4 regions of the Paenibacillus sp. VTT E-133280 genome follow, and region 2 is predicted to be linked to each of the others. Evidence: riboswitches for the same ligand, from Rfam matches in the RefSeq annotation. Region 2 holds a riboswitch; each other region holds the start of a gene.
The links. Region 2 has a riboswitch for cyclic di-GMP ahead of CA600_RS28350 (choice-of-anchor A family protein). Riboswitches for the same ligand answer to the same signal wherever they lie in the genome.
Positions count from the first base shown of each region.

Region 1: it holds a riboswitch for cyclic di-GMP, as region 2 does, so the genes downstream of both, CA600_RS30955 (bifunctional diguanylate cyclase/phosphodiesterase) here and CA600_RS28350 (choice-of-anchor A family protein) in region 2, are expected to answer to the same signal.
Region 3: it holds a riboswitch for cyclic di-GMP, as region 2 does, so the genes downstream of both, CA600_RS10205 (thiamine pyrophosphate-binding protein) here and CA600_RS28350 (choice-of-anchor A family protein) in region 2, are expected to answer to the same signal.
Region 4: it holds a riboswitch for cyclic di-GMP, as region 2 does, so the genes downstream of both, CA600_RS00665 (NPCBM/NEW2 domain-containing protein) here and CA600_RS28350 (choice-of-anchor A family protein) in region 2, are expected to answer to the same signal.

Region 1 is NZ_NFUX01000049.1:38,472-47,635, reverse strand. It holds gene CA600_RS20185 (DUF1116 domain-containing protein) at 1-1,095, shown strand, start outside; gene CA600_RS20180 (ankyrin repeat domain-containing protein) at 1,181-2,341, shown strand; gene arcC (carbamate kinase) at 2,373-3,323, shown strand; gene CA600_RS20170 (cytosine permease) at 3,347-4,792, shown strand; gene CA600_RS20165 (nucleoside deaminase) at 4,817-5,269, shown strand; gene CA600_RS20160 (alpha/beta hydrolase) at 5,335-6,207, opposite strand; gene CA600_RS20155 (Zn-dependent hydrolase) at 6,328-7,569, shown strand; cyclic di-GMP riboswitch class I at 7,798-7,884, shown strand; gene CA600_RS30955 (bifunctional diguanylate cyclase/phosphodiesterase) at 8,005-9,164, shown strand, end outside.
Region 2 is NZ_NFUX01000101.1:177-4,885, reverse strand. It holds gene CA600_RS28375 (MTH1187 family thiamine-binding protein) at 11-319, shown strand; tRNA gene CA600_RS28370 (tRNA-Thr) at 415-486, shown strand; gene CA600_RS31595 (YjcZ family sporulation protein) at 692-823, shown strand; partial or broken gene CA600_RS28365 (NAD(P)H-dependent oxidoreductase) at 1,364-1,906, shown strand; gene CA600_RS28360 (winged helix-turn-helix transcriptional regulator) at 1,971-2,345, opposite strand; gene CA600_RS28355 (hypothetical protein) at 2,786-3,178, opposite strand; cyclic di-GMP riboswitch class I at 3,671-3,761, shown strand; partial or broken gene CA600_RS28350 (choice-of-anchor A family protein) at 3,872-4,709, shown strand, end outside.
Region 3 is NZ_NFUX01000017.1:51,866-61,029, reverse strand. It holds gene CA600_RS10230 (response regulator transcription factor) at 1-598, shown strand, start outside; gene CA600_RS10225 (ATP-binding protein) at 599-2,035, shown strand; gene glpK (glycerol kinase GlpK) at 2,154-3,647, shown strand; one part of gene CA600_RS10215 (IS3 family transposase) at 3,886-4,775, opposite strand; one part of gene CA600_RS10215 (IS3 family transposase) at 4,775-5,033, opposite strand; gene CA600_RS10210 (carboxymuconolactone decarboxylase family protein) at 5,310-5,678, opposite strand; gene CA600_RS10205 (thiamine pyrophosphate-binding protein) at 5,689-7,329, opposite strand; cyclic di-GMP riboswitch class I at 7,487-7,582, opposite strand; gene CA600_RS10200 (methyl-accepting chemotaxis protein) at 7,773-9,023, opposite strand; gene CA600_RS10195 (helix-turn-helix transcriptional regulator) at 9,146-9,164, opposite strand, start outside.
Region 4 is NZ_NFUX01000001.1:153,587-162,750, reverse strand. It holds gene CA600_RS00710 (carbohydrate-binding domain-containing protein) at 1-502, shown strand, start outside; gene CA600_RS00705 (TetR/AcrR family transcriptional regulator) at 567-1,196, opposite strand; gene CA600_RS00700 (SDR family oxidoreductase) at 1,396-2,157, shown strand; gene CA600_RS00695 (alpha/beta fold hydrolase) at 2,278-3,072, shown strand; gene CA600_RS00690 (sensor domain-containing diguanylate cyclase) at 3,113-4,102, shown strand; gene CA600_RS00685 (leucine-rich repeat domain-containing protein) at 4,118-4,969, opposite strand; gene CA600_RS31060 (helix-turn-helix domain-containing protein) at 5,215-5,511, shown strand; gene CA600_RS00675 (EAL domain-containing protein) at 5,564-6,565, shown strand; gene CA600_RS00670 (hypothetical protein) at 6,679-7,233, shown strand; cyclic di-GMP riboswitch class I at 7,402-7,488, shown strand; gene CA600_RS00665 (NPCBM/NEW2 domain-containing protein) at 7,646-9,164, shown strand, end outside.

The DNA.
Region 1 (9,164 bases), on a different contig from region 2:
ATGAATGGTCCGATGAAAGGTGCGGTAACAGGGGCTATTGTATTTGAAGGACTTGCCCACAATCTTGAAGAAGCAGCTGTACTAGCCGAGTCTGGAGAGATTATTTTCTCGCCATGTCATGAACATAACTGTGTTGGTTCCATGGCTGGCGTAACATCGGCTTCCATGTTTATGCATATTGTTGAGAATAAAACTTATGGAAATATTGCCTATACAAATTTAAGTGAACAAATGTCCAAAATCCTTCGTATGGGTGCTAATGACGAGAGTGTTATCCAGCGTTTGATTTGGATGCGAGATGTATTGGGTCCAATTTTAAGAGATGCGATGAAGCTAAATCCCAATGGGATTGACTTGCGCCTAATGCTGTCACAAGCCCTTCATATGGGGGACGAGTGTCATAACCGAAATGTAGCTGGAACAACCCTGCTCATTCAAGCGCTAACGCCTTATATTATCCAAACCGATTTCACTGTTGAACAGAAAAAAGAAGTGTTTGAATTCGTTAGCAGCAGCGACTATTTCTCGGGCCCGACGTGGATGGCGCTTTGTAAATGTGCCCTTGATGCTGCGCATGGCATTGAGAATAGTACCATTGTTACCACCATGGCTCGTAACGGAGTGGAATTCGGTATCCGCGTGAGTGGAATCGCTGGGAACGTATGGTTTACAGGTCCAGCACAACAAGTAATAGGTCCTATGTTCGCTGGTTATAAACCTGAGGATTCTGGTCTTGATATTGGTGACAGTGCGATTACGGAGACCTATGGAATTGGCGGATTTGCTATGGCAACTGCACCGGCTATTGTTTCGCTTGTGGGGGGTACCGTTGATGATGCCATCAGCTACACCACAAAAATGGCAGAAATCACAACCACTGAAAATCCTAATGTAACGATTCCAATGCTTGACTTTATAGGGATTCCAACAGGTATTGATATTCAAAAAGTCATCCAAACAGGAATTATGCCGATTATCAATACAGCCATTGCACATAAAGATGCGGGGATTGGAATGATTGGTGCGGGTATTGTTAATCCTCCAATCGAAGCATTTGAACAAGCCTTACTCGCATTAAGTGAAAATATTAAATAAGAAAAGGGCTAATTTGCTTAGCCCACCATTCTTATTTGGAGCTAGACGAACATCTTCGTGCTAGGCTGTGAAGGAGTGAACAATTTTGGATCATCTATCCTTGAATACAAAACTTATTGAAGCGAGTGAACAGGGAGAACTGGCTTTTGTTGAGAAACTATTAGACGAGGGTGCCAGTGTTGATTATAAAGATGCTGCAGGGCGAACAGCGTTAATGGCGGCAACTCAAAACAATCAAATCACGATTGCTAAGAGATTAATTGAAGCAGGAAGTGACGTAAACACTAGAGATATTACACAATTATCGCCGTTTATATGCTCAGCAGCAAATGGATTTTATGAAATTCTGCGTCTCATGATTGCTGGAGGAGCTGATTTGAAGAGCGTAAATCGTTTTGGAGGAACAGCACTGCTACCCTCAAGTGAAAAGGGCTACTTAAAAACCGTGGAAGTATGTATTGATGCCGGGGTTCCTGTGAATCATGTCAACGCCCTAGGTTGGTCAGCACTGCTTGAAGCAGTTATATTGGGCAACGGGGGGCGGCTATATTCTGACATTATTGAAGCACTTGTCCATGCGGGGGCAGATGTGCATTTGCCTGATCGGGATGGGCTCTCATCCCTACAACGTGCCGAAGAGAATGGTCAGCATACAGTGGTGAAGATTCTAGAACAAAGCTTCCAAGAAAATAACGAATATGTGAAGCAGGCAAAGGCTCTTGCTAACAAAGAGCAATATGAAGAAGCTATATCTGTCATGGGCAGGGCGCTGGAAGCGGATGCTGACAACCTGGACTTCATCTATTATAAAGGTTATTTCTTGCAACAAGTAAAGAGATACGAAGAGGCACTTCAGTGCTATGAAAGCGCTTTATCTATGAATCCGATGAATTTAGAATTTTATTTCTATACAGCGAATGCTTTGAGATTGTGGAAAAAACCGGAGGAAGCTCTTCAGGAATATGATAAAGCCTGTGAGCTGGCACCTAATGAAACGTTCTATCGCTACCACAAAACCAATTATTTAAGAGAACTTGGGCGACACCAAGAAGCAGTTATCGAGATGGATAAGCTTCTCGCGCTTCAGCCCCATAGATATGACTTCTCTTTCCATAAAGCGAACAGTCTAAGATCGCTTGGTAAGCATAAAGAGGCCATTGAGGCTATCGAGAACGCCATTAAGAATGATCCAACGAATCCGTTATACCACTCACACAAAAAGCAATCTCTTGAGTTACTCGGTTAGCGTATAAGAATTGCAACATAGGAGGCATCAGATGAAAGAGACTGTAATCGTTGCTATTGGCGGGAACTCATTGGTCAAGGAAAATGGCCTGGATTCGATTCATGACCAATCTGAAGCAGTAAAAGAAGTGGTCGTTAATATTGTTGATATGGTGCAAGAGGGCTACAATGTCGTCGTTACTCATGGCAACGGACCACAGGTAGGGTTTGGACTAAGAAGATCTGAGATTGCACATGAAATTGCCGGCATGTCTCCTGTTCCACTAGTGAATTGTGGGGCTGATACACAAGGTGGAATCGGTTATTTAATTCAGCAAGCTTTAATTAATGAATTTGCAGTTAGAGGGATCCATAAGAATGTGGCTACGGTGATTACACAAGTCGAAGTAAGCTCAGAAGATCCTAATTTCAAGAATCCGACGAAACCAGTAGGATCCTTCTTTTCCAAAGAGCAAGCGGAAGAAATGAAAAGAGAACATCCTGAATGGAGCTTTGTAGAAGACTCTGGCCGAGGATATCGTAGAGTAGTTCCGTCCCCAAGACCTATAGATATTGTGGAGAAAGACGCGATTAAGTCATTAATCGACGGGGGCTTTGTCGTTGTTGCTGCAGGTGGTGGAGGTATCGCAGTCGTGAAGGCTGAGGATAACACGTACCAAGGTGTTGATGCAGTCATCGATAAGGATTTTGCAACGAGTCTTTTAGCAGAACAAATCCATGCGGAGACCTTAATTATTACAACGGGAGTGTCCAGAGTATGCATCAACTATGGTAAGCCGAATCAAAAAGAGCTTTCCAAAATGACGGTTGATGAGACTAAACAATATGTGCTAGAAAATCACTTCCCAGCAGGAAGTATGCTGCCTAAAATCGAGGCGAGTTTAAGCTTCTTAGAGAACAGCGGAACGCGAGTTATTATTACGAATCCGGAAAGCTTAAAGGATGCGATGAATGAACAAGCAGGCACTCATATCGTGAAGTAATTTAAGCGAGGGGAAGTGTAGATATGGATCAAGCAAAATTGAAACAAAATTATGACAGGTACAAATCATACGGTTATGGTGAGGAATTACTGCCCAAAAAGCCTGAGCAAAGAGACTGGGGAATGTCCAACTATATCACACTCTGGATGGGCGCTGTCCATAATATTATGTCTTATATGACAGTGGCAGGTTTCTTCGTCCTAGGACTGAATACAACACAGGTGCTTTTTGCCGTTATGCTTTCAGCCATTATTGTCTCTGCATTTTATGCTTTAAATGGGTATTCTGCCTCCAAGTATGGGCTGCCATTTGCGATGCTGCTTCGTGATTCCTTTGGAGTAAAAGGAGCCATAATCCCTGCATTAATACGGGGGCTTATTGCCGGGTTAGTCTTCTTTGGAACCACAACCGTTGTAGGTGCAGAATCATTAAATGTTATATTTGCTAGATTTATTCCGGATTATATGAGTTTAGGCGGCGGGTTTACACTATTCGGGTTAGCATTTCCGACCATGATCTCCTACGCAATTCTTTGGACAGCAACTGTGCTGTTGTTCTTAGGGGGAATGAAAACACTGGGTAAGTTCGGTAACTGGTCATCCCCGGTAGTGTATGTGTTTATTATTGGTGCTGCGCTGTGGGCGATCAAGATTGCTGGAGGGTTTGGCCCGATTTTAGAGTATGTACCGGCGAACCCAACTTCAAGTCCACTAGTCTTTATTGCTTGCGTGAGTGCATTGGTATCTAACTGGGCGGGTCCTGTTGTAAATATGTCTGACTTCACCCATCGTGCGAAATCACCAAGAGCGGCTATGATTGGATTGCCTGTAGGGTTTATCTTGTCTTATATTCTTTTTGCCATCACTTGTGTGGCTTTAATCGCGGGTACTGAAATTGCGTTTGGTGAACCGATCTTCAATATCGTTCATGCCATTGATAAAATTGAAAACACTTTCGCGGTTGTTGTATTGATTCTTGCGCTAAACGTAGGAGCAATCGCCTTCGTAGTGTTTGCCAACTTATTGCCAGCTGGCTTGCAAATGTCATCTCTTTTCCCGAGAAAATTCACTGTAAAGACTGCGGGTGTCTTAACAGCCGTCGTTGGAACTTTGATTTTGCCATGGAAGCTTGTAGAAAGCACTACGACGTTGTTTTATTTCTATAGCTTTATCGGGTCCATCTTTGGTCCAATTGCGGGTATCATGCTTTCAAGCTTCTTTATTCATCGGAAAAGAGTATTAAATCTTGACCATATCTATGTCCCAGCAGGCAGCAACGGTGAATATAAGAATGGTTACAATCCTGTTGCGATGGCTGTTCTAGCAGTCAGCTTCATCCTTCCTATGTCAGGTGCATTTCTTAAGGGTATCCCCTTCCTAGTTAGGATGAATGATTTTGCTTTCTTTAGTGGCTTAATAGTTTCGTTTATTCTATATACCATCTTTAGCAAAAAACTAAAATCATCCTAATTAAACTAGAGGAGGAATTTTGAAATGGATTACATGAAATTGGCCGTAGACGCAACGATCGAGGGTATGAACAAGAAATTCGGGGGCCCGTTTGGGGCAACGATTGTTCGAGGCGATGAAGTAATTGCAGCGGTTAGCAATACGATGATGAGAGATACGGATCCTTCTGCACATGCGGAAATGGTAGCCATCCGAGAAGCATGCAAAAAGCTAGACACCATGGACTTATCGGACTGCGTAATATACGCAACCTGTGAACCCTGTCCAATGTGTATGGGCGCTATCATTTGGTCAGGTGTTAAAGAAGTTCATTATTGCAGCACAAGAGACGATGCGAAAGAGCATGGCTTCTCTGACATCCACCTTCGTGAATATTTTGTGGGGCATGATGAGAGTGTTGTCAATATGATCAAAGTGGAAGCAAGAGAAGATTGCGATCATTTATGGACGCATTTCCACGAATTAAACAAGAAATAATCCAGGCGGTATCCTATATTTTCCGGCACTATTTTAGTGCCGGATTTTCCTGTTCTTTTACAGACTTACTCAGTAAGATGAAGCTGGAGGAAATCAATCACCTGATGAAGAGCTTTTTGCACAACAGGGTTATTGAAATCTTTTTCAAATACATGCTCTCCGTTTGGAATAGTAATAAGCTTTGCCGGTACTCCTTCTTTCACTAGCGCAGCTCTCATGAATGCAGATTGTTCATACGGCACATCTACATCGTTCGTTCCATGCAGTAACAATGTTGGGGGGAATTCCTCAGTTACATGATAAATCGGACAGTATTTTAGGAGCTCTTCCTTATGTAGTGAAGGAGTTAAGCCGGTCACTTCTTGGATCCAGTTACCGGACTGTCTAGCATATAAATAAAGAAGGAAGCGCTCATCAACGCTTGCGTTCGTAATGATTTGATCGGACACCGAACGTTTGGCAATTTCCTTAGAGACGATATCTTTTTCAGCGTAGAATTTACTTGGTTCGAGTGCCCACTGTGCACTAATATCGCCGTAGCCATAGAAGGAGACAATGGCACGTGGCTTATGGGGGAACATTCCTGTGCACAGCGCAAGAAAACCACCTGCCGAGCTTCCTACCACAGCGATTCTTGAGGGGTCAATGGAGAATTGTTGAGGCCCTTTATTCGCTAACCAAAGAAGGCTATCTTGGACATCTTCTAGAATGTCATTAAGTGTTGACCTAGGGGCTAGTCTATAGTCAATCGAAAATAGTGCAAAACCATTAGTCGTGTAAAGTTGTATCATTTCCTCGGATAAATCTTCTCGATCCCCCCAAAGTAGGCCGCCTCCGTGAATGTACACAATAGCAGGGGCTTGGGGACGGTTTGTTTCATAAAAATCAGCTTTAATGGTAAATTGATCATTTTCTTTAAAAATAATGGTCTTCTTCATAGCTATCCATTACACCTCATCAAGTAAGTGATTTTTAAAGATTAGCGCTACCTCTATTGTATATCTTCACGAATTTGGATGAAAGCATAATCATAAATACTCAGGATTGGAGATACTGGCATGGATAGAAAGAGAAGATATCAGGCTTTATTTGATAATATTAATCAATATAACTCGGGTGAGAAGGGCATCACTAGAATTGCCTATACCAATGAAGAGCAGACATGTACAAGTGCTTTTATGCGGATGTGTAAGGCTGAAGATTTAGATATCCGGATGGATCATTGCGGAAATGTGATTGCTAGAAGAAACGGGAAGATAGAAGGGCTCCCACCCGTTGTAATGGGCTCTCACTTGGATACGGTATATCAAGGTGGGAAGTACGATGGTGTAGTGGGTGTAACGGCTGCTTTGGAAGTGATCAAACGTCTAAACGAAAAAGGGATTGAAACGGATCATCCGATCGAAATTATTTCATTTGCCTGTGAAGAATCCTCGCGTTTTGGTATTTCAACAGTTGGCAGCAAAATAATGTCAGGGTTATTTAAGAAGGAGAAATATAGATCTTTGAAGGACAAAGACGGTATTACAATGGAAAAGGCATTTTCGCTATGTGCACTGGATTATAACAGTATTGATCAGGCGAGTAGAGAAAATGAAGAATTAAAAGCGTTTTTTGAATTACATATTGAGCAAGGTCCTGTCTTAATAAACAATAATAAAAAAATTGGAATTGTGACTGGAATTGCTGCACCCGTGAGGCTTCATATTCAAATATCAGGGAAGGCATCCCACTCTGGAACGACACCTATGAATATGAGAAAAGATGCTTTTCTGGGTGCCTCAGAAATAGCACTTGAGCTTGAGAAAGCAGCCAAACTCGAACAAGAATTTGGAACGGTTGCGACGCTAGGGGTGATAGATATCTTGAATGGCGCTATGAACGTGGTTCCGGGAGAAGTGGAAATTAAAATTGATATCAGATCTACTTCAGTGGCATCCAGGAAACGTGTGTTAGACCATTTGTATCAAACAATATCCGTAGTACAAGAAAATAGACAACTTGTAATTGAGAGTACGGAAATTATTTCGGAGGAACCTGTCCTATTATCGGATGAGATCAGTCAGGTTCTAGAATCCATTTGTGAAGAGAAGCGGATATTGAGTCAACGGATGATTAGTGGGGCAGGGCATGATGCCATGAACATGAACAAACTTTGCCCAGTAGGGCTTATCTTTGTTCCTTCTGTAGATGGACTTAGTCATCATCCTAATGAATTTACAGATATGGATGATATCATTATGGGGATTGATATCTTAGAAGAAGCTGTTCTTCGTTATGCGTTTGTAAGACAGACTTAGTATGTGTTGAGAAATAAAGCCCAATGAGACATATTTAAATGTTACATTGGGCTTTGGTAATTTTATAACTGTTCGCAGAATTGTTGCTTTACATTAATGAATATTATATTAAAGTTAACATTGATATTTGTGAAAAAAATCCCATTCTGAAAAATTAAATCACAGCGGAAATAGGTCTTTTGGTGGTAGCCTATTTTTAATAGAGTAATTTGGACTAAAATTAGTAAAACAGAATATTGGTAAACCTATTGAAAAATAGGGACACAAAGCCATAGGGTCTAAATCTATATATAGATATGACAGCCGGTTGCATGTAGAGGGAGTTTTTTACTCTTATTTTTTGATGCATATGCAGCCGTTATCATTTTGGTAACGGCTTTTTACTGCTTATTTCTGATAATAAAATCAATTTATGGGCAAAAGGGTGGGAGATACATGGATCAGACACAATTTCGAGTATGGAGAATGATAGGCCTCGTAATAATGGCAGCGTTGATATTTTGGGGGTGTTCTTACTATTTTATAAAATGGACTGTTAACTCTTATGAGCAAGAAGCGGTTACTGCTACATCAGAAGCTACGATACATGCGAGTAAATCACTAGGAAATATGATACAGGGTGGATTAGATTCTTTAGATGGAATTGCTGATTCTATTTCGGAAATCAATTATATGGATTGGGATAAGACCAAAAAATATCTGCATCACTTTGATAAAAAATATAATTTTATACGAATTAGCATCAACAGCCTAGATGGTAAAGCTTACGCATCGGATGGGACAATGTTTGATGTATCAGATGAAGTAGGGTTCCAAAAAGCGCTGCAGGGTATTAGCAGTATTTCTGATCCATTCTTAGATAAGATCTCCAATAAAGAAATTATCACGATTAACAGCCCACTTAAGTTTAAAGGTGAAGTGAAGGGGGCTATATCTGCCAGCAGATATACACAAGAACTTTATGATGCTCTTGGAGTTTCCTTCTTCAATGGTCATGGATATTCTCAAATCATTGATCAAAGGGGAGAAGTCATTATCAAATCGGAGCATCCCGAAGCGGATAAGTCGATAGATAACATATTTGAAAGTATAAGTCTTGATGCTAGAAATAAGAAACAACTTCAAATCTTTAAAGAGAACATAACCGCAAAAAAATCTGGGGTAGGAATATTTTGGATTAATGGAGATTGCAAAATGGTTGGTTATTCCAGCATTCAGGGGGTTGAGGACTGGTATATTCTCTCCGTGATACCGAAAGATGTAATCATGGCTAAAGCGACTCAAATGAGCCAGGCGACTTTTTTATTATGTGTAATCATGTTTGTCTTATTATTGATCATATTTGCAAACATTTTATTGAATAAGAGCAAAATTAGGAAACAGATGGAGAGGATTGCCTTTGAGGATGAATTAACACATCTTTCTAGAACGAATAAATTTGTTATAGATGCTCAGTATTTACTTAAAGAAAAAATGAATACAAAGTTTGCTGTGTTGCAATTTGATATTGAACAATTTAAATACATAAATGAAATTGTAGGTTTTCATGAAGGAAATAGCATTTTGATTCAAGTCGCCAATAGCTTAACAGAAAA
Region 2 (4,709 bases):
AGGTATTCCCATGCCTATTGCTGAAGTAACCGTTATTCCGATTGGAACAGGTAGTACGAGCCTTAGCAGCTATGTTGCGGATATGCAGCGAGTGCTGAAGACGGTAGAAGGGATTACTTATGAGCTTACATCCATGGGTACAATTATCGAAGGGCCTCTTCAGCGTATTTTTGCTGCAGTCGAGGCGCTGCACGAGTCTCCTTTTGCCGCAGGTGCAGAGCGTGTCTCTACCTCACTTAAAATAGACGACCGCCGAGATAAACCCTCTACTAGCCGTGGAAAGCTGGAATCTGTGGAGCGTAAACTACAGATGGAATAGCAGTTCGGGAGAGCAGGGAAATAGAGAGAAATAGGCTTGCGTTTCTGGGTGGAAGTTGTATAATATTTTTTGTTTGACAGAAAAATCAGCTTTAAGCTGGTGTAGCTCAGGGGTAGAGCAACGCACTCGTAATGCGTAGGCCGGGGGTTCAATTCCCTTCACCAGCATATCTAAGAATTGCGCATGGCACGGCTTCCGGGATTTCGGGACCGTGCCATTTGTCTTTAAATCATCTATTTTCTAACATCCTTCTAATCTTTGCCTACGGTAGGGGCTTTAAATGGATAGATATCTAATTACCTATTTACCCAAGCACTATAGTGTGGATTTCATAAGCTAAGATGAACTTAAATACAAAGGAGGAAATTTAAAATGAGCGAAAATATTGCTGGCTTTGGTGGTGTCGGATATGGTGGCGGTATCGGAGGAGCCTTTACATCTACCGGTGCAATCTTGGTACTGTTTATCCTCCTTGTAATTATTTCTAAGACTATCTTGCTATAAAATGAGAAGGATGTTTTGTTTGGAGCTTGAGGATGTGCTTCCACAGAGTTATATCAGCCTTAATCTGGTGTAGCCCAGGGGTTCAATTTCCTTCACCAGCATCTCTAAGAATGGAATAACGGCGCGGTTTTCGGGGATCCCCGAACCGCGCCGTTTGTCTTGAAATCACCTATCTTCTAACATCCTTCTAACCTTTACTCAAGTAAAGTGAGGGATCATTCGTAATCCCGACCTCTTTGCACGTTTCAAGAATGGAGTCGCCGATCCCTCGAAGGGCTGCTTCTTGTAAGCTGGGGAGAACATGTGAATAAGTATCCAGTGTAACATTGATGATGGAATGAACCAGTCTCTCTTGTGTGATATTTGGGTGTACACCGAAGATGAGAATCGCCCCGAAGACTGTACGTCAATATACGTGCAGACAGGTTGCAATGCTTACCTTAAGGTAAGTACGTGAACTAAAAGTGCATACTTACGCGATGGCGTGATGGGAGGTATAACTCAAGTCCTAAATCTGATTCAAACATGGAGGATACACCATTGAAAACACTTGTTGTCGTTACGCACCCAAACATCGAAACATCCGTTGTTAATAAACGCTGGATCGAAGAACTCCATAAATATCCAGACAAATATACGGTACATGAGCTGTACAAAGCCTATCCCGATGAAAAAATCAACGTGGAAAAGGAACAACAACTAATTGAAGCGCATGATAAGCTCGTCTTACAATTCCCTGTCTACTGGTTTAGTAGTCCGCCTCAGCTTAAAAAGTGGCTGGACGAAGTATTTACTTACGGATGGGCATAGGGCTCGAAGAGTGATAAATTAAGAAATCGTAAAATCGCATTAGCTGTAACTGCCGGAGGAAGTGAAAAAGACTTCAGTGAAGATGGTAAACTCGGCTACGGGCTTGACCGTATTTTATCTCCCTTTGACACGACTTTTGTTTACTGCAGCGCTGATTATCGTTCCTTCTATGCCATTTATGGTACGGAATCTGAGACGGTAGGAAGTACGGATTATTTAAAAAAATTGGACATCAGTTCGCAAGGCTATGTTGAATTTATCGATAATATGTAATTAGAATTGAAACAAAAAGCAGCATTTTCATTAATGGAAATGCTGCTTTTGTCATAAGTCGTCGCTAAATCGTAAACGGTACTGCTATCTCTTGCGCGGCTGGAACGGAATTTTTCTCTCCCCAAGTGCACATCATATCCAGCACCGGAATAAGCGATTGGCCCTTCTCAGTCAAGGAATACTCAACTTTAGGGGGAATCTGGGGGAATTCCTCGCGCCTGACGAGACAGTCCGCTTCCAGTTCTTTCAACATAACACTTAACGTCTTAAAAGGTATTGTACCGATACCTCGTTGCAGTTCATTGAATCGCACGATCTTGTTTTCAGAGAGATAGTAGAGAATAGTCATTTTATATTTACCACTAATGATAGACAAGGTGTAGCCGAAGCTAGTGTCCTTCTGGTGAATGCCAGGTGGTATACAGATTTCATCACTCATGGGCTATTACCCTCCTTCAGAAAATATAACGAAAAGGCAAACGCCTATTGCTTCTCCGTACTCAGGTCTCGACTTTATTATGTTTTACAACCAGCTATCAAGTCATCCTGCGAGCAACGAACCCACTATATCATTTTAAAACAATTAGTTCAAAGCACTCGTGGCTAACTATCCATCGGTCGGTTTTTCTGTCGGCGAAGTGGGCATCTTTGGTTGGAAATCAAAAGTGTCAAGCGGATAGTCTAAGCGACGAATTGATGTTTTTAATGTAATTTTCATGTGAGCATCATCTTATTTTCAGGTTCAAGGTTTATATTGAAGACACCAAACACCCCCCAGTGTTTTGTGGTATAAATCTCTCAGGTCTTGCCAACTCCCATGGTAAGGCCTATTTTTTTGTTCGCTAATGGAAATGGGGGGGGGACAGCCTCTACGCGGCTTTACTTAATCTGATACTGCTCTTCATAGCTCTTGAAAGATGAAATATCCAGACCGAGATATCTGCGCATATGAATTGCAGCTTGGGCAGCGACAATGTCGTTTAATAGCAGCATTCGTTCATGGTATCCACGACATATAAATTTGGCTTCGATCCCTGCATTAAGTCTGTTCTGCTCATAAACCTTGATTCCCCGTTTTCTCATCTCTGAACGAACATCTCTTAAATCTGTTGTAGCAACTGCTGCGGCTGTTTCAAGAACCTCCAGATAGGGGGCGGGTGTTCGTAAATGTGCAGATAGAATGGCGGAGTCCCGTTCGAAAGCTGATAAAATCATCGGAAGCAATAAATAAGATTTCACCAGCATATTGTCCCTGCTTTCAGCTCTATGCATGAATCTCATCACCCCTAATGGGAACGTATATTCGTATTCTACCCCGATATTCCAAAAATAATCAATGGTATTTCTAAACAGCTAGTCCAATGTGATTAAATTCACAACTAAATTAGAAAGAATAAAATATATTAAAATTGTAATAATAAAAATTAATGCTTCAGACTTATATAAAGGGAGAATTTGGATGAAAGAGGAAGGAAGTCTCGCCCGTGGAATGGTATTTGGTTTGATTCTAAGTATTCCATTATGGATATCGATATTAGGTTGGATAAAGTTACTTTAAAATTGAAGGAAAACCTTTGTGTGAAGCGCCTTTTGGCGCTTTTTTTGTGCTTGCTTACGCGTGTAAATATCAAAAGGAATTGATTGACAATTGTGGGGATGGAGCGCTAAACTATTGTTAGTTCCAAAGTATTAAAAGTCATAGACCATTATTTAATAGGATGCTTAAGCTACTAGTTCTAATTTGCAAAGGCTATACATATATAATCATGATAATAGCAAACCGCCTGAAAGGGTGGGACGCAAAGTTCAGGAGTCTAAAGTGTCTAAAAGACACTATGACCGTCCGACTGCCATGAGAAGGGAATTCTACTTCTTTTTTGGCGGTCTTTTTTTGTTATTAGGTTCTTTAGAGTTCTGGTAATTATTCTGTTTAATTATAAATCATAGTTTTAGGAGGTGCGCATTTTGAAAAGAAGAATGAAACCGTTGCTCTCATTAGTAATAGCGGGGATTTTGATGGTGGGTAGTGGGCTTTCTGGAGGTGGTTATTTGGTCAGTGCGGCAGGGCCTGTGCTTCCGTATATTCCTACACCTGTGTTAGGCATTGCAGGAAATTTTAATACTTTTATCCTTGGTGACTTCAATCAATCTAATGATCAGGTTCACGGGCGCCTGGCGGCCAAAGGTAATATTACTTTGCAGAATTACGGCGTATCCAAGGATAATCCAGGTGGAGATGTCCTTATTGCTGGCAATGACATCACTTTTACTAATGGGACTGTTCATGGAGCATCCGTTCATGGTGGTATTTTTATCAGAAACGGTGTAGATCTTAAAGAACCAGCGAGAAAAGGGACACCTATTGATTTTGATTATGAAGAGCAATATCTTATTGGACGTTCTAATGAATTCTCTTCACTTGCTACAGTCGGAACTTTCAAAAAGGAATATGGGAAAATAACAATTGATGCTCCGGAATCATTTAACGTTCTTAATCTAAGTGCTGCTGATTTCGTTGGTGCTAATGGCTTACAGTTTAATATTGCAAATAACGCCACAGTTATCGTTAACGTTAGCGGAAGTTCAGTTGAAATTCCAAGCTTTCAAATTTGGGGAGGCAGCCCTAACAAGGTATTATTTAATTTTTATGAAGCTAGCACTGTAAACATTGGAAGTTTAACAATAGAAGGAACTATTCTAGCTCCGCTTGCAAAAGTAACTTATAATTCCGGAGAACTGCATGGGACATTGATTGCGAAAGGATTTGCTGGTGGTGTGCAGATGCATTGGTATCCATATGAAG
Region 3 (9,164 bases), on a different contig from region 2:
TGCTCTTCGTAAAGCAACAGCAAATGACTACGGTCTAATTTTGCTGGATGTTATGCTGCCTGGCATTGATGGAATGGAAGTGCTGACCCGACTCAGAGGGGTCAAGTCGACACCTGTCTTAATGCTTACAGCTAAAGGTGAAGAGATTAATCGTGTACAGGGCTTTGAAATGGGCGCGGATGATTATGTCGTGAAGCCATTTAGCCCTCGCGAAGTGATTTATCGCGTGAAGGCTATTATGCGCCGTTCTTCGGCAACAGCATTTTTGTCCAAAGAGAGCAACTCCAGTAATAACATTGTATTCACTCATCTTATTATTGAGCATGACGCACACCGGGTTACTGCTGGTGGTGAAGAAGTGAGTCTGACACCGAAAGAATACGAACTGCTGCATTATTTGGCGATTTCACCGGATAAAGTGTTCTCTCGTGAAGAACTGCTTAAAGATGTTTGGAATTATGAGTTTTTCGGAGATTTGCGTACAGTCGATACCCATGTTAAGCGTCTTCGTGAAAAACTGAATAAGGTTTCACCGGAATCCGCGGCGATGATTACAACTGTATGGGGTGTAGGTTATAAACTTGAGGTACCTAAATAAGTGAACTTCTGGAGAAGTCTTGTCGGCAAGCTGTGGGTCACGATCATCTGCCTGGTCGCTGTCGTGCTGATTACACTCGGGTTGTTTCTACTTCCCTATATCGACAGCAACTTTGCTAATTCCGGCGATATCAAACGTTTATTTATGTATACGTGCATGATCGGATTTTCCTTGACGACATTCTTCGCATTGTTCTTGTTCACCAAGATCACTCAACCGATGCAACGTGTCATCGAGGCTGCAAACAACATTAGACGTGGTGAATACGGAACAAGGCTGACGCTTGTCACAAGCGATGAAATTGGCCAATTGGCAACTTCCTTTAACCATATGGCTGAGGAGTTGGAAGAGAATATTCGCAGTCTGCACCATGAAAAGGGTCATCTATCCAGTGTATTGCGTAGCATGAGTGATGCTGTAATCACCTTTGATACCCTAGGCCAGATTATTCTGACCAATCCGCATGGTCAATCGCTACTTGAGAGCTGGAGCGATTTAGAGTGGGAACAAGAGAGCGACATTGAACCTCATACGGAAACGGCTGAGAGTAATGTTCCACCTCCCCTGCGTCCTTTATTTTTGAGCACGTTGAAGCAAGGCGGCGATGAGCGCTCGAATGTACATGTCCGGCAGGGCGTGTGGTCAGTGCATATGGCACCTTTATACTCTGAAGGAAGCATTCGTGGGGTGGTTGCTGTTCTGCGTGATGTGACTGAAGAGGTACGGCTCGAGAAAATGCGCCGTGACTTCGTGGCAAATGTTTCTCATGAGATTCGGACTCCGTTATCGATGATGCAAGGTTATAGTGAGGCTTTACTTGACGGTATGGCTTCTTCACCAGAGGAAAGCAGTGAACTGATTCAGGTCATTCATGATGAATCACTCCGTATGGGACGTCTTGTAAAGGATCTGCTCGACCTTGCGCGAATGGAAGCTGGACATACGGATATGTTGAAGGCAGAAGTAGATGTGAACGAACTGCTGGAACGAGTGTATCGCAAATTTTCCGTACGTGCGAAAGAGCGTGATATTCATCTGCAGCTAAATAAAGACAGCGATGTTCTTGTTCTTAAAGCGGCGGATGAAGATAAGCTTGAGCAGGTCTTAACCAATTTGCTCGATAATGCTTTTCGTCATACGCAGGGTGGCAAGAAGATCACAGTTCATACAGGAACTTGTGTCTTAGAAGGGCGTCGCTATTTTGAAATTAAAATTCAGGATGAAGGCGTCGGCATTCCGCAGGAAGATCTGCCGTATATATTTGATCGTTTCTACAAAGCCGATAAGGCACGTGTACGGGGAGAATCAGGTGGAACGGGACTTGGGCTTGCGATTGTTAAAAATATTGTTGAGTCGCATCACGGAACCATTTCAGCTTCCAGTAAGTTGGGCGAAAGTACAACCTTTACCCTAAGACTTCCTGTCGAAAAACAGTAATTCCAAACACAATGTGTGATAGCGCCTCTGACAGCAGAGGTGCTTTTTGTTGAAACAAACACATTAATCTTGTTCATCGTGGAACATATCTCATTGTTTATGCTTGGGAGGCCAGCAAATGATTTTATCTTTAGACCAAGGGACTACTAGTTCACGAGCCATAGTGTTCGATAAGGACGCTAGAATCGTCTCACAAGGGCAATACGAGGTTAAACAATCTTTCCCACACCCTGGCTGGGTGGAGCATGACCCAGAGCAAATTTGGGCGTCACAGCTTGCAGCTGCAAGAGATGCGATTACTCGGGGCGGGATAACACCTCAGGGAATATCTTCTATTGGAATTACAAATCAGAGGGAAACGGCCCTAATCTGGGATAGAGCAACGGGTAAGCCGATTTATCCTGCGATTGTGTGGCAGGACAGACGTACTGCAGAGCTGTGTGAAGAGATCAAGAATAAGGGATTAGAGGGACTCATTGCTAGCAAGACTGGACTCGTTGTGGATGCTTATTTTTCTGCAACTAAATTCTCCTGGATTCTTGATCATGTGGACGGCGCACGAGAGCGGGGGAATAATGGCGATCTACTAGCTGGGACCGTAGACAGCTGGCTAATCTGGAAGCTTACTGGTGGAGCTGTACATGCTACTGATGTAACTAATGCTTCGCGTACAATGCTATATAATCTACATAAGCGCTGCTGGGACGAAGAGCTGATGGAAGAGCTTGGTGTACCCCGCTCCATCCTGCCGGAAGTGAGAATGTCCGGTAGTGAATTTGGAGCAGCAGATGCGCAGTGGTTCGGGGCAGAAATACCTATTCACTCTGTATTGGGAGATCAGCAGGCTGCTTTGTTTGGACATACTTGTCTTGAACCCGGAAGTGCCAAAAACACATATGGAACTGGATGCTTTATTCTAATGAATACAGGTACAGAAGCTGTAGTCTCCAGTCATGGATTGTTGACCACTGTAGCTTGGGGAATGGGGGATGAACTCTACTATGCACTCGAGGGCAGTGTGTTTGTAGCCGGAGCGGCTGTACAATGGCTTCAGGAGGGGCTAGGCCTCATAGCGGAGCCAGCAGGCTCAGAAGACAAAGCGCGGGAAGTGGAGGACAGCGAAGGGGTTGTGGTCGTTCCTGCTTTTACTGGACTAGGTGCACCTTATTGGGATATGTACGCACGTGGAGCAGTCTTCGGTCTGACAAGAGGGACGACCTCGGCACATTTGGTACGAGCAACGTTAGAGTCGCTAGCATTTCAGTCTAGAGATGTAATTGGGGCGATGGAAAAAGACGCAGGCATGCCATTGACCGGACTTCGTGTAGATGGGGGAGCTGTTCGTAATGATTTGCTGATGCAGTTCCAGTCTGATATCCTCGGGAGTGAAGTGACTCGAACTACATATGCGGAGACGACTGCGCTGGGGGCAGCACTTCTGGCTGGATTAACCTCAGGAGTCTGGACAAGAGAACAACTAGAAAGCTTTAACAAAGCTGAGAGGGTTTTTTCACCTGAAATGGGTATAGATGAGCGTGAACGACGTTACAACGCCTGGAAAGACGCTGTAGCGCGTACCATGGGTTGGGAAAAACATGAAAGATATCAGTAATCAGGGAGATGCATATGTCCATGGTTAACGGAACAGAATCTGATCTACCGAGTGGACTTTCAAAGCCTGCACTTCGGGCACTCCATGGGATGGGACCAAAAGGGCTTGATGAAATAAGGTGTGCGCTAACTGAAAAGGGGTTATTCTTTGCTAGCGAGTCCTAAAGACCAGATCAACATAAAAAGCGGCAAGCTAAGTGGTCATAGCCCCGTCAAGTAGACAGTAAAAAAGAAGCCTTTTAAGCGGCGATCTGGTTCCGGTACTCTTCCGGAGACAGGTCGCCGAGTTTTTTCTGGAAGCGTTCCTTGTTGTAATAAAGGATGTACTCCTTAACCAAATGTTCAGCATCTTCAAGATTCTTGGGTTTCTCCAAATACAATTTTTCGGTCTTTAGGTGAGAGAAGAATGACTCTATACAAGCATTGTCGTAGCAATTCCCCCGGCGGGAGTGGCTACCGACCAAACCCTTGTCCTCTAAAACCTGGGCATACGTCCGAGTCGTGTACTGAAAGCCCTGGTCAGAGTGCAGCAGAGCCTTTGAGTCTTGAAGAGATTTCACAGTATCTACCACTAGCTTCAAGTCATTACGGACAGAGATTCTCCAAGCCACAACCTCGTTGTTGTACAGATCCATCACTACAGATAAGTAGACAAATTCGTGGCCTGTACGGATATAGGTAATATCCGTGACTAACTTTTGCTGAAGAGCGTGGGCTGTGAATTCCTGGTTGAGTACGTTTGGAAATAAGACAGAAGGCTTACGCCCGGCAAACGGGCGTTTCTTGCGTATCACCGATTGGATGCCTAGCTCTCTCATCAACCTGCGAACTTTCTTATGGTTTACGGGAAACCCCTCTTTGCGAAGCGCTGTACGCATTCGCTTATAGCCATAGGCAGGACGTAGCCGATGAATGGCTAAGATATGTTCCTTAAGGTTCGCATCCTTCTCTTGGCGTGCTTCCCGCAGGTCAGAGGTCTTTTTCCATTTGTAGTATGCAGCCCGGGACAATCCAGCCAGTTTGCACAACCAAACAATGGGGTATCGCTCGCTCATTTCTTGAATGGATTGGCACCGGGTATTTGTATCCAACTTCCCTCCCCATGTAGATTGGGATTGAGCTTTTTTAAGTATTCGACCTGTGCCTTCAAATACGCGATTTCTTCATCTTTACTGTCAAAATGTTTCCTTCCACCTTTTCCGCGTCGGTCCTCGAAGGTCTCCCCACTTTTAAATTTACGTATCCACCTCACCAACTGAGCATCACTCTTGATGTCGAGTTTTTCTAGAATCTGTGAATAGCTCATATGTTCCTCTAAGTGAAGTCGAACCGCCTCGTTCTTCAACTCTTCTGAATACTTCGTAAACGTCTGCCCTTTTTTAGCCATGAAAAATCCCCTCCGGTCGACTGTGTTAAACACATGATACCATGTGCTCTTTTTTCACTGTCAACCATGAGGGGAGAATACCATAAGGTTAATCCTTGGCCTGCCGCTTTTTATGTTGTAACGCTTGATATTCAATAACAAATGTTACGTTTTTCCATCCAGCGCCCACTGTCCAGGACAGAACTTTATCTCCACGTTCGATCTTTCCTATAGTAATCTATCTTCTTAAATCACAATAATAAAGACGAAATGTGTATATTTATGTCGAATTATTATTTATTGGATCTCTTCTATGGTTTCAAGAAGAATATTAAAGGCTGTGATGATTCTAGGTGCCCCTATAGCGGGTACTAAGTGTAGTAGAATCCCTTTGAGCTGTTCTACAGTAACTCCTACACGAAGAGCCATAACATAATGAACTCCTAATTGATCGAACTGGCCCATTGCAATTAGAGCAGAAATAACAGAGACTTCCTTCCAGTCAGCTTCAATGGTATTGCGTTGAAAAATATCTCCATACGCATTACCCATGATGAATTCTGCCAAGTCAGGGAAATGTTCCTTAATCGGAGCTAGTGCTTTAGCGCCATAGTCTCCTGAGAGATTCGTGAAGTGGTTCAGACCACTGTTAACATTATCTTTCATAGTGAGCCTCCTAATTTAGGTTCAAAGTACGGTGTGCAGTCGGAGGGACTTCATCACGGTCTGTTAATAATTCAATAACTGCAACACGGTTAAGAGCAACGGCGTCCTTAATTGCAGTCGAGAATTGTTCCGCAGTCTCACACTTGTAGCCTGTCGCTCCTAGAGACTCGGCAAATTTCACAACGTCCATTGGGACTTCGTATATCGTTCCATCAATACGGCCAGTAGTTTTTTCCATCCCTTTAAGCGCCATATCGAGTTGCTTATTATTTACTACGATAAAGATGACAGGGATATCTTTGCAGACGGCGGTGTTTATTTCTGTACCTAGCATCATAAAACAGCCATCACCTGTAATACAGAAGACAGTTTCTTCAGGAGCTGCAACCTTTGCACCAATAGCCATACCGATAGAATTACCCATGCAAGCAAAATAAGCATCAAATACAAAACTGCCTGGTTTCTTAACCTTGTACCATTTAGCAGCATTGAATCCATGACTGCCGTCATCAACAAATACTGTATTATTGTCAGGAATCAGATCACTCATCGTGCTCATAATAGACGCAAGGGAAAGATTCTTCAGACTGGGAAGCTCTTCTGAATAATCTACATAAGGGATAGCTTCACGTTTAGTAATATGATTAGGATCAATATGATTTAGGTAGCACACTAGGTTATCACGTAGATCACCAGTGACTGGTATCGTTTTGGAGAACAAGATTTTTCCAACAAAGGTCGGATCAATATCAAATTGAATTAATGTTGTCGGGTGATTCTCCCGTTTTAGGTTACAGACGGTCATATCACTTAATCGTGATCCTAGAACTATAAATAGATCACTTTTATTCAACAGGTCATCCCCGTGGGTGCAACCTCCAACACCAATAGGACCATGATAGAGTGGGTGATCCCAAACCATAGCCCCTTTACCACCAGGTGATGTTACTACTGGTATATTAAAAGTTTCAGCGAGCTGAATAAGCTGGCTATGCGCCCCAGATCGATTGACCCCTTTACCCGCAATAATCAAAGGATTCTTTGAGGCATTGATAGCATCAACTACTCTGTCGATATTCGCTAGACTTACTAGAGATTCGCGTTCGGGAATTACAATATTGCACTCTTCCAATCCTTCTGTCTGTACATCAAACGGCACACAAAGATGAACAGGCCCACGTTGGTTAAGAGCAATTGAAATCGCATGATTAAAAATAGTACTAAAGTGATCACCGCGTTCAATAAGTTTACTGAACAAGGTGGCAGGTCTGAACATCTCCGCTAAATCAGCTAAGTAAGAGGAAGAGTCCTGACATTGGGGGATTCCAAGCTCTTTAATAGATTGGTGGCCCGTAATAAACAGCACTGGCAAGTTGTTGGCTTTCGCATGTGCTGCTGCTGTAAGTAGGTTAGTTCCGCCTGGACCAGAAGTACCAAATGCTACGCCTAGATTACCAGTTTTCAGCGCGTATCCAGCTGCTGCGAATCCGGAGCTGGATTCATGTCTCCCTGGAATAAATTCAATACCATAGTCTACCATCTTAAGAACTACGGGACAAATCGATTTACCAATGATCCCAAAAGAATGGGTCACTCCGAGGTTACGTAGTGCTTCCGCCATATAATCTGCGACTGTCTTCAAAAGATACACCTCACAAGTTGATTAATATTTATTATGTTATTGATCTTTCGAAGTGTTCTGATTGATCAATAAACTCAAAAATAGAAAACCTGTGCTCCGAAAAAGGGCACAGGTTGGTGGCGTAAATCGCCGTAAAGACTGAACAATAGTTCAGCCGTCCCGGGTCCTTAGCAACCTGGCAATCATGGCCTCAGAGTAAAAATGAGGCTGTAGATCCATGGTTTTGCGTCATCCTCTTTCGAAGATTTTGCCTATATTAATTTAAAATTTATAAGAAGAATTTTCCTTTACAATATATTCCTTGGGATCATCCTTTGTCAATATATTATCGCAAATTAACTCGAATTTTGACGAAAGTCTTGTCAAACCTATGAAATAATAGAAAATAAACCGTCCCCTAAGACAAACTTAGAGGACGGTTTATGGCTTGGTTTATTCGTTATGCAAGTTGTTTAAAACTTGAAGATATGGATCGTTTTCTGTAGATTAAATACGGCCTGTGTCATTTTCTCAGTTTCTTCTGCGACGGACTGCAGGGCATTAATTTGTTCATTCATTGCAGCCGATACTTCTTCGGTGCCAGCAGCAGTTTCCTGAGTGATTGCAGATATATTTTCTATTGCACCTGAGATTTTCAAGGCACTTTCCAGCATAAGATCACTTTCAGAAGAGAAGGAAGAGATCTGCTCGGTAATATACTGCACACTTTGTACAATTTGAGCAAAGATATGAGCAGATTGAGTGATCATCTCATTCTGTACCTGTACGACTTCTTCGTTGATAGCGATATTGTCAATCGCTTGTTTAATATCAGTTTCAATGCTCCGAACTAAACCAAAGACTTCCTTTGTTGAAGCCGTTGATTCTTCGGCAAGCTTACGGACCTCCTGTGCGACTACTGCAAATCCTCGACCATGTTCTCCGGCACGTGCTGCTTCGATGGAGGCATTCAGCGATAACAGGTTAGTCTGTTCAGCGATCTCAGTGATGGTCTTTGTGATCATCGTTATTCCGCGAGCATTATGAGACAAGGCCTCGATAGTATCCGCTACTTTTTGAGTAGCCTGGATGTTTTTGCGCATGCCTTCAGCTTGAGTATCTACGGATTGGCGCCCTTGTTCAACTAGTTCTAATGTATGTATTGAACGTCTGTTCATTTCTTTCGTTGAGTTCGTATAATTGGAGACTTTATTCTCAATATCTTTAATAGATTCTGTCATTTCAGCGATATCCGTAGATATTTCATTTGCCCCAAGAGCTAGCTCATTTGACGAAGAGGCTACCTGTGCCATGACAATTTTCAAGTTCTGATTCTTATCTTCGATTCCACGGCTTGCATCCATAACCTGGCGCGTGATCTGCGATGCTTCTGTCAAAATCTTCTTGAGCTTGTCAATCATAGTATTAAAGGAACGACTTACGTCCCCCATAGACCCGTTCTCGTCAGCTCTACTAGTAAAATCCCCTTTAGAAATACTATGAGATACATTCGCGATGTCATCAAAAGAAGATGTAAGCGTTCTCTCGATAAAGCGGGCCACGGGTAAAGTTAAAGCAGCAAGAACAACGATTAGAACAATACCCAAAATAATGTTGCCTAAGATCATAAAAGTAACTAAAACAGGAATGGCAAATAGTGCGGCAATGAGATAACATCCGGCAACAATTCTTTGTTTTAACGGAAGTTTATGCATCCAGTTCATTGGTATAATGTCCTCCTTATTAATATTATGTATTGGTGTTATTATATGGGATTTAAAGGTGATTGGTCTATAGTAAGAACTGACATAAATCTTCTTTTAGGAGTAGTTCTTTAGATTTCGTGTCAAAAATCCTCATAAATA
Region 4 (9,164 bases), on a different contig from region 2:
GATGTCCGGTGGTACAGTAATTGTTAACGGACCTACTAATGGTGGAAACGGCGCTCTCGATTACGATGGCAGCTTTGAACAGAGTGGCGGTACTCTAATAGCCGCGGGAAGCTCGGGTATGGCTCAGGCAACGTCTGACACCTCCAACCAACATGCAGTCAGCATGACGTTCCCTCAGATCCAGAAGGCCGGAGCATTGGTCCATCTGGAGGATAGCGAAGGAAACACAATCCTAACCTTTGCTCCATCGAAAGATTATCAGTCGCTCGTGATGAGTTCCCCTGATTTGAAAGACGGTGGATCATACACCCTCTACTCGGGAGGTACCTCGACTGGCAGTGAAGCAAATGGATTGTATACGGATGGCGAGTATACTGGAGGAACGAAAGTAGTAACGTTTGAAATCACCAGTAGTGTAACTTGGCTGAATGAATCCGGAGTAACCACCGCGAACACCAATCAAGGCCCAGGTGGCGGTGGTGGTGGAAAAGGAAGACCATAATCTATAAAATGCATATTAAAAGCCACTCCAGCACATTGGAGTGGTTTTTTGGTGGTTGAGATAATTAGTCGCTATTAATAGAGAGCAAATTCTGCTTAATGGGTTGATTTGAAGTCTTTATGATCACATTATGTGAATTAAAAGACAGAATTTGAATCAGCTGCTCGGCCATATGGTTCGCAGTATATTTGAACCCTCCTTTTACCCATTCCATGATTAATCCAAATAGAGCATAGGCCGTATAGCTAGAAAATAATTCGATATTTATATTGTTATTAGTATGATTAACCGCGACTAAGTCCTGCTTGGTTAGCTCCTTTAAGATGTCACAAATCTTATTTTGAAACCCAGGCAGAACATTGGAATTTACAATGATGGTATAAAAATTAGAATAGGAAACGACATGCTCAAAAATTTTGATGCTAGAGGTAGTAAGCTCACTCACCATAAATTTATCGGTATGGAGATAGGGATCTTTATAAGCCTTAATTAAATCCTCCAGCACATCATCAATTAACTCATTCAGAAGTTCTTCTTTGGTTTGATAATGCTTATAGAAGGTTCCACGGTTTAAATCGGCTAGGGTAACAATATCGGTTATCGTAATGGTGCGGAAATTCTTTTTTTCCATGAGTAATATCAATGCATTTTTTAGTTCTTTCCTCGATTTACTTGTTCTTCGATTTTTAAGCAACAGAAGACCACCTAACTGTCTATTTTCTAACCCTATTTCAACACAATCCTGCTTTATATTTATTTATGAACATTTGGTGTCCCGTTTGTATATTGATAGTTAAATTGCAGATGATTAAACTTAAGTAGAATAAATTTTAATCGTTTTAGAGATTTTATATATTAATACATTATAGATAAACGTAAAGGAGACTTCCAACATGAAACTTCAAGACAGAGTTGCAGTTGTTACCGGAGCAGCATCGGGTATGGGGAAATCTATCGCAGAGTTGTACGCTAAAGAAGGTGCTAAAGTAATAGTAGCCGATCTTAACCTGGAAGGTGCGGAACAAGTCGCAGCAGGAATCGTTAGTAATGGTGGAGTAGCTAAGGCGTTAAAAGTAAATGTTGCTCTAGTCGAAGATATCAATAACATGATTGATACCGCAGTAAATGAATATGGAACGCTAGATATACTAGTGAATAATGCGGGTATTATGGATGGATTTGAGCCAGTTGGTGATATTAATGATGAGAGATGGGATCTTATCTTTGACATCAATACCAAAAGTGTAATGCGGTCCACACGTAAAGCGCTACCTATTTTCCTCGAAAAAGGAAAGGGCGTTATTGTGAATACCGCTTCTACAGGTGGCGTAAGTGGTGCTCATGCTGGAGCAACTTATACTGCCTCCAAACATGCAGTAGTAGGCTTGACAAAAAATACAGCTTTTATGTATGCCAACAAAGGCATTCGTTGTAATGCCATCGCACCAGGAGCTACTGCCACTAACATTAGTGCTTCTATGAAAAATATTAATGAGTTCGGCATGAGCCGTACTCAACTTACACAGGCTGTAATTCCTCGGGTGGGTTCACCCGAAGAAATCGCACAAGTTGCGTTGTTCCTGGCTTCCGATGACTCCAGTTTTGTAAACGGAGCAGTCCTCGCTGCCGATGCGGGATGGACTTCTGCATTCTAAAATTAGATAGCATAAAAACTCCGCTAGAGATTACTCTAGCGGAGTTTTTTATGCGCTTGATATTTCCAGGCCAACCCTTCAAAATAGAGAGAATGCTAACTATAAAGGGAGTTATATGAAATGAACGATGTTAGGGTGCGGAATCACGTGAAAGTGATTGGAGAAGGAGAACGAACCATTGTTTTTGCACATGGATTTGGGTGTGACCAGAGCATGTGGCAGTTTATTACGCCCTCTTTTGAGAAGAAATATCGAATCGTTCTATTTGATTATGTAGGCTCAGGTAACTCTGATTTAAGTGCATATACAACAGATAAATATCATACGCTCCACGGCTATGTACAGGATGTATTGGATGTCATCGAAACGTTGGAACTCAAAGATATTATTTTTATAGGTCATTCGATTAGCTCTATGATCGGGATGCTTGCTTCGATTGAGCGGCCGGATTATTTTGATAAAATGATTATGATAGGTCCTTCTTCATGTTATTTAAATGAGGGGAATACTTATTTCGGAGGCTTCGAGAAGAGTGATATTACTGAGCTTCTGGAGATGATGGAGATGAATTTCGCTGGCTGGGCTAGCTTTATGGCACCTCTTGCTATGAACAACCCTGACCCGATGTTAACGAAAGAGCTGGAGCGCAGCTTTATCTCGGCAGATCCTGTTATTGCAAGGGAATTTGCAGAAGTTACGTTCTTTTCAGATCATAGGGAAGATCTACCTAAGGCTACAATCCCTACACTTATTCTACAATGCTCGGATGACAGTATCGTACCTATAGCGGCTGGAGAATATCTACATAAACACTTGAATAATAGTACCTTCCGTTTAATGGAGGCTAAAGGGCATTACCCACACATTAGCCATCCTGAGGAGACCATCACTTTAATTAATGAATATCTTACGTAAGCTAGATGAGATTATGCTGTGTTGAAAGGATATTTAGATCATGGATGACCGATTAAGATATGCGCCTTGTGGCTATGTTTCTATTACCCATGAAGGAATAATCAAGGATGTAAATCAGACGTTTTTGGACCGTATGGGGTATAAACAGGTTGATTTGGTGCATAAGCATTTTGAATCTATCATGTCTACGGCAAACAAGCTTATTTTTCATTCATACTTCTATCCTTTTATTAATCTTAATGGACAGGTGGAAGAGTTATTTATAAATCTGAAAGATAGTGATGGTAAAGCGGTTCCCTATTTATTGAATGGCAGAAGGCTCGAGTGTGAAGGTGTAGAGGTCATTGATTGTATCCTGGTACAGATGGGAAAACGTATTGACTATGAGCTGGAGCTTCGGTCTGCCAAGAAGCAAATAGAAGTGGCTTATTGGGAAAAGGATCAGGCGCTTGCCGAGCTCAAGCGAATTCATTTAGAAATTGAACAGAAACAAGCCGAGCTGCTGGAGATGAATGCCGTTTTAGTAGAGTTATCTAATACAGATAAGCTGACTGGGCTGAAGAATAGAAGGTTTCTTCAAGAGAAGCTGGAAGAGCAAATTGTAGGGTACGGCCAAGTTCAAACAGCATTTTCGCTGTGTATTATAGATATTGATCATTTTAAAAAAGTGAACGACACCTATGGGCATCAGACAGGTGACTATGTGCTGGAGAAAATGGCGAGTATCTTGAAACTGCAATCTCGTAAAGAGGATATTGCGGCTAGATATGGCGGTGAGGAATTCATACTTCTTTTACCTAATACAGACATCTCGGAGTCAAGGACTATAGCTGAGAATTTACGGCAGTCTATCGCGTATTCAACTTGGGAAATGGGCCGGATAACGGTGAGCATTGGTGTAGCTACATTTATTCCAGCCGATTCAGAAAACACCCTGCTGCAAAAAGCTGATCAAGCGCTCTATGCCTCTAAAGAACAGGGGAGAAACCGCGTTACCCACTTCATAGATTTGAATGAAAAGCTTCTTTAACAGGGGGCTTTTTTGTTATTTATAGACGATACATCCTCTTTGCTCTAATTGCTCTAAAATGTCTGTTTCCTTCAAGCTGTGATTCCATCGGAGATCCAGTTTCTCTAATCGTTCTAGTTGTAGAAGGGAATTCGGAATTTCTTGCAGGTTATTATCTCTTAGGTCAAGCTCAACAAGGCTGCTTAATTGACCTATTTGCTCAGGCAGCTGATTCAGTTTATTTTTTCGAAGGTTCAGTTTTCTTAACTTGCTTAGTTTACCGATGGATGAAGGTAGTTCAGTGATTCGATTATCATTTAAATCAAGTATCCGAAGTTCTTCTATAGCACCCAAATGCTCGGGTAACAAGACCAGTTGATTACCATACAGATGGATCTCTCTTAGCCCTTTTATTTGTGTGATTGAATCTGGCAGACTTTCTAGCTGATTGTAATATAGCCGCAATTCAATTAGACTGCTCATTGCGCCTAAAAGAGTAGGCAGTTGCTTGAGATTATTATCTGTTACATTCAGATACTTGAGTTTCTGGAGATTACAAAGCTGCTCCGGCAGCTGCTCGAACTGATTATTACTTAGGTATAGAAAAGAATCCAACCCCCGTAGTTCTCCAATACTCTCCGGCAATACCTTGAGTTGATTATGGCCTAAATCAAGCATTCTTAAGTGAACTAAACGACCGATGTTCTCGGATAACCGTTCGATGTCATTACCCGCATAATTTAGTACCTCTAATTCATCATGAAGGAAGAGTTGATCGGGAATCTCTTTAATATGGTTGTTGTACATGCTCAGTTCTAGTAGAGGATTGCTCTCAAACACGATCTCTGGCGTTTCTGTAAGTCCTTTTCCGTCAAAATTATATCTCATAGAAGGTTCTCCTTTGTTATTGGTATTGGCAATCGTTACGATAGAATATAACAGGATAATGATTTATTATCTGTATGTTGGTATACAAAACTATGGCGTGTTTTAGAAAGGAATAATGAGATGGAAGCTTCTTTTTGGAAAAGGGGATTTCTTTGGCGATCTGGATGTGATCCATCCCTCCAATGCAAGAGTGATATCAGCGGTGGCGATGAACGATACACTACCCGTTAGTTAAGGAACAATTGATGCTGCTGCAAATGGATCGTTTATTTTTATCGAATCGGTTATTACCCGAAATGAAATTTCATGCTGCGAGAGCGCGTGCAATTTTTACTCTAAGAAGACTATACCAAATATTCGGGATAGAGGAGCAAGGCGAGATGAGGATTAATCTCCGGCTGACCCATCAGCAGTTCGCGGATATAATCGGAACGCTCAGGGAGACGGCTACCCTTGTGCTTAAAGATCTGCAAGAGCAAAAGATTATTGAGATTCAACATCAACAGTTAACCGTGTTAGACCTGTCGTACTTACTGGAGTAAACGGATTTTGATTGAGAATAGTAGTTCTGGGAGCTTTTTAAGAGAATCGAAGATGAAAGGGGTTATGAATGTGGCTTGTAATCATTGTGTAGTAAGAGAGCTGAATTTTGAAATTAAGGCTCATGGCGAGCTTAATCTAAGGATGTTACCTGAGGTTATTCATCATTTGAGTAGAAGCAATACGATACATAAGGTAGAAGAAAATGTGATTACGATTAAAGAGGCTGGGGCGCGGGATTTTCTGGATTTCTGTAATGATCATATGGCGTCGAAGCAGATTGAATTCCGTATAGATGACCAAACATGGAGACCTCTATCCGAGATGCCCACTGTACTTGATATGGAGTGGATTGATGAGGTTATCACTAAGGGGTTAGTGATTTGTCACTTCCAGCCAATCGTGAATGCAAAGGAAGAGATTTTTGCATATGAGGTCTTATCCAGATTTAAAAAAGAAGATGGAGCCCTTATCTATCCTAATGAGATCTTTACGGCGGCACGCAATCGTGGCCGTTTATATGCTTTAGACCGGTTATGTAGAATGACTGCTGTAAAATGTGCTGCACCCTTAAATAAAAAAACGTTTATTAATTTTATCCCAACGTCGATCTACGCTCCAGAGTTCTGCCTAAGATCAACAGTTGAATTGGCCAATCAATTAGGCGTAGATCCCTCTCTTTTTGTCTTTGAAGTTGTTGAGACGGAGAAAGTGGATGACCTTGCTCATTTGAAAGCTATTTTGACATATTACAAGGATCGGGGATTTGAATACGCTCTAGATGATGTTGGCGAAGGCTTCAGCACAATCGAGATGTTATTGGCACTTAAACCCCATTACATGAAGCTGGATATGAAATATGTTCAGGGTGTGTCTAGTGATCCGAGCAAGCAGAAAGTAGCAGAACAGTTTTTAGAAAAGGCATTAGAAATCCAATCCGTTCCCTTAGCAGAAGGAGTGGAATTTAGAGAGGACTTTGAATGGCTTAAGCAGAGTGGTTATCAGTTGTTTCAGGGATATTTATTTGGAAAACCTGACCCTATTCCCAAACAGTGATCCTAATGAGTAGATCTCCGTCTAGAGGATGAGATGAATTCAGGTCAGAGTCTGATTACAGGTGAGCCCCGGGGCTGTACAATTTAGGTAATTGAGAAGGGGGTCGGATGAATATGGAATGGCATAAATACATCACACGTTGGGCAGATTCCAGGGGCTGGGAAGGGCGAGAGATTGATTATCAGTGGCCTTCTCCCTCATTTCCAGTGGTAAGTATTCGCAGCAATTTAGGTCGCTACTCTGGTCAGGGTTATGGCAGCAGACCTCGTGTGAAGACAGCTGTTGGATTAATTGCTATTGGAGATATAGCTGTAGGCTTGATTTCCATAGGTGCGATAAGCGTAGGGGTTCTATCCGTGGGTGCAATATCACTAGGAATGTGGTTAGCACTTGGAGCGATAGCACTTAGCTGGCTTGGCTTCGCAGCTGGGGCGATTGCTATTGCAGGAGTGGCTGTAGGAGCGATCGCGATAGCCGAAAAAGCGTTGGGTGCTGTCGCCATAGGGGATACGGCATTTGGAGCGGTAGCCATAGGACGGATTGCTGGGGGAGCCGTAGCTATTGGACAATGGGCATATGGTCTAATCGCGGTTGGCGAGCATGGCTTTGGGTTAATTCCGATCACAGGTGATGTGTGGAATTGGTTTCGGCGACTATTTGGAGGTTGAACGCTCCTCCAGTCCTAAAGTATCACTCTTCGTCTGGGACAGTTGATAAATAATATCGATCAGTTAGAGGAAATTGATTGCAATTACCTATGTCGATCAAATATCAATTTCATACCAAATAATCATGCAATAAGATGCATAGTTATGTTAACCTTTGTAATGTAATCGAAACTTCATAGGCAAACCTATGGAAATGTAGGGACGCAAAGCTATAGGGACTAAGGTTATCACGACTATTGTCAGCCAGCTGCCAAAGAGTGTATAACGCTTTTTGTTTTTAAGGTTTAATAAAAATTAAGTCTTAATTTTTATGCAACTTTAGCTGCAATCAAGCTACTCTTTCGGGGTAGTTTTTTTTGTGCCCATTTTTAGGCATTGAAGAGATTCATATTACATCTGGGGGGTAGAAAAGATGAAAAAAATGATTGCAATCGCTACATCGGCAGCCATGTTAGCTAGCTTTTCGAGTGAGGCAGGTTATGCTTTAGCAAGTGATGTAAGCAAGGTAACTGTAGTGAACACTGTAGTACAAAGCAAGGCTGACCTAATAAGCAATGCGTCAGTTATTCCGTTTGATCTGTACGGCAAGGCTATCCTAGGCGCTTATAATGATGTTTTTAGAATGAATCCTGCGAATATTAAATCCATTACCAATAACGGTGGTAACTACTCAGGTTCACCTATAGCTAAGGCTATTGATGGCGATATGAGTACGCATTGGGAAACGGGCAAACCGAATAGTTCAACGTTTACGAATGAGGTTGTCTTTGTATTCAATGAGTCCACTGAATTAAATAGAATTGTATATGCTGCAAGACAATCCAGCGCAAAGGGTAAGGGGTTTGCCCAGGAATTTGATATTTATGGCTCAACAACGGATGCAGGCGATTATACGCTAGTATCCTCTGGAGAATATAAAGGCGGAGCAGGTGACGTAGTAGAGGTGCAGTTTGACAGGGCAACCTTTAAGAGACTTAAATTTGTCTTCAAAAAAGCTAACCAAGATTGGGCGAGTGCGGCTGAGTTTTCTTTTTACAAAGAAGATGCCGTATCCGCTAAAATGAAAAATTTATTCACAGATGACAGCTTGAGTCAAGTTAGCGCAGCATTTAATACGATGGAGAAATTAACGGCTTTAGAACAAGAAGTGCAGACACATCCACTGTACGCGCAGTTTCAAGCAGATATAGAGAATGCAAAAGTACTTCTGGAGAATCATCAAATAGAGGCAACAGCGGCTAAGGTTTCGAAGCTAAAAGGCTATGGTACAGCATATGAAAATGCCTATAGCGAAGCTTATAGAATGCCCAACTCAAACGTATCAAAAGTAACGGTGAACGGCGGAAGCTACCCAGGTACGAAACCGGAATACATGCTCGATGACCAACCGAATACACACTGGGAAACCAATAAAAACAATGACGACAGCTTCACGAATGAAGTTGTGTTTGAGTTAGCGCAAGCGAAAGTATTAGATAGAGTGGCTTTCCTGGCTAGAGATAACCGCAAAGGCTTCCCAGAGGCTTTTCAAATTTATGCATCAGAAACAAGTAAGGGAGAGACCTTCCAGCTCGTATCTAGCGGAACCGCGACTAGTACGAATGACTTTCTGGAGTTTAAATTTGAACCTACGAAGTTTAAAAGATTGAAATTCAAGTTCACAAAAGCCAATATCAACAGACCCTTTGCAGCCGAATTTAGATTTTATACAGAGGATAAAGTAAGTGAAGCTGTAAATGGTATTTTCACAGATGGCACGATGAGTGCGGTTGTTCCTGCTTATAATAGCGTCGAAGCAATCAACGAATTAGAAGAAGCGGCAAAAGTACATCCGCTCTATCCAATCCTGAAAGATTCTTTGGATTTAGCTAAGAAGCTAGTGAATGGTGAAATTCAAACCGAAGGCACCATCATTGAGGCGGAACAACGTG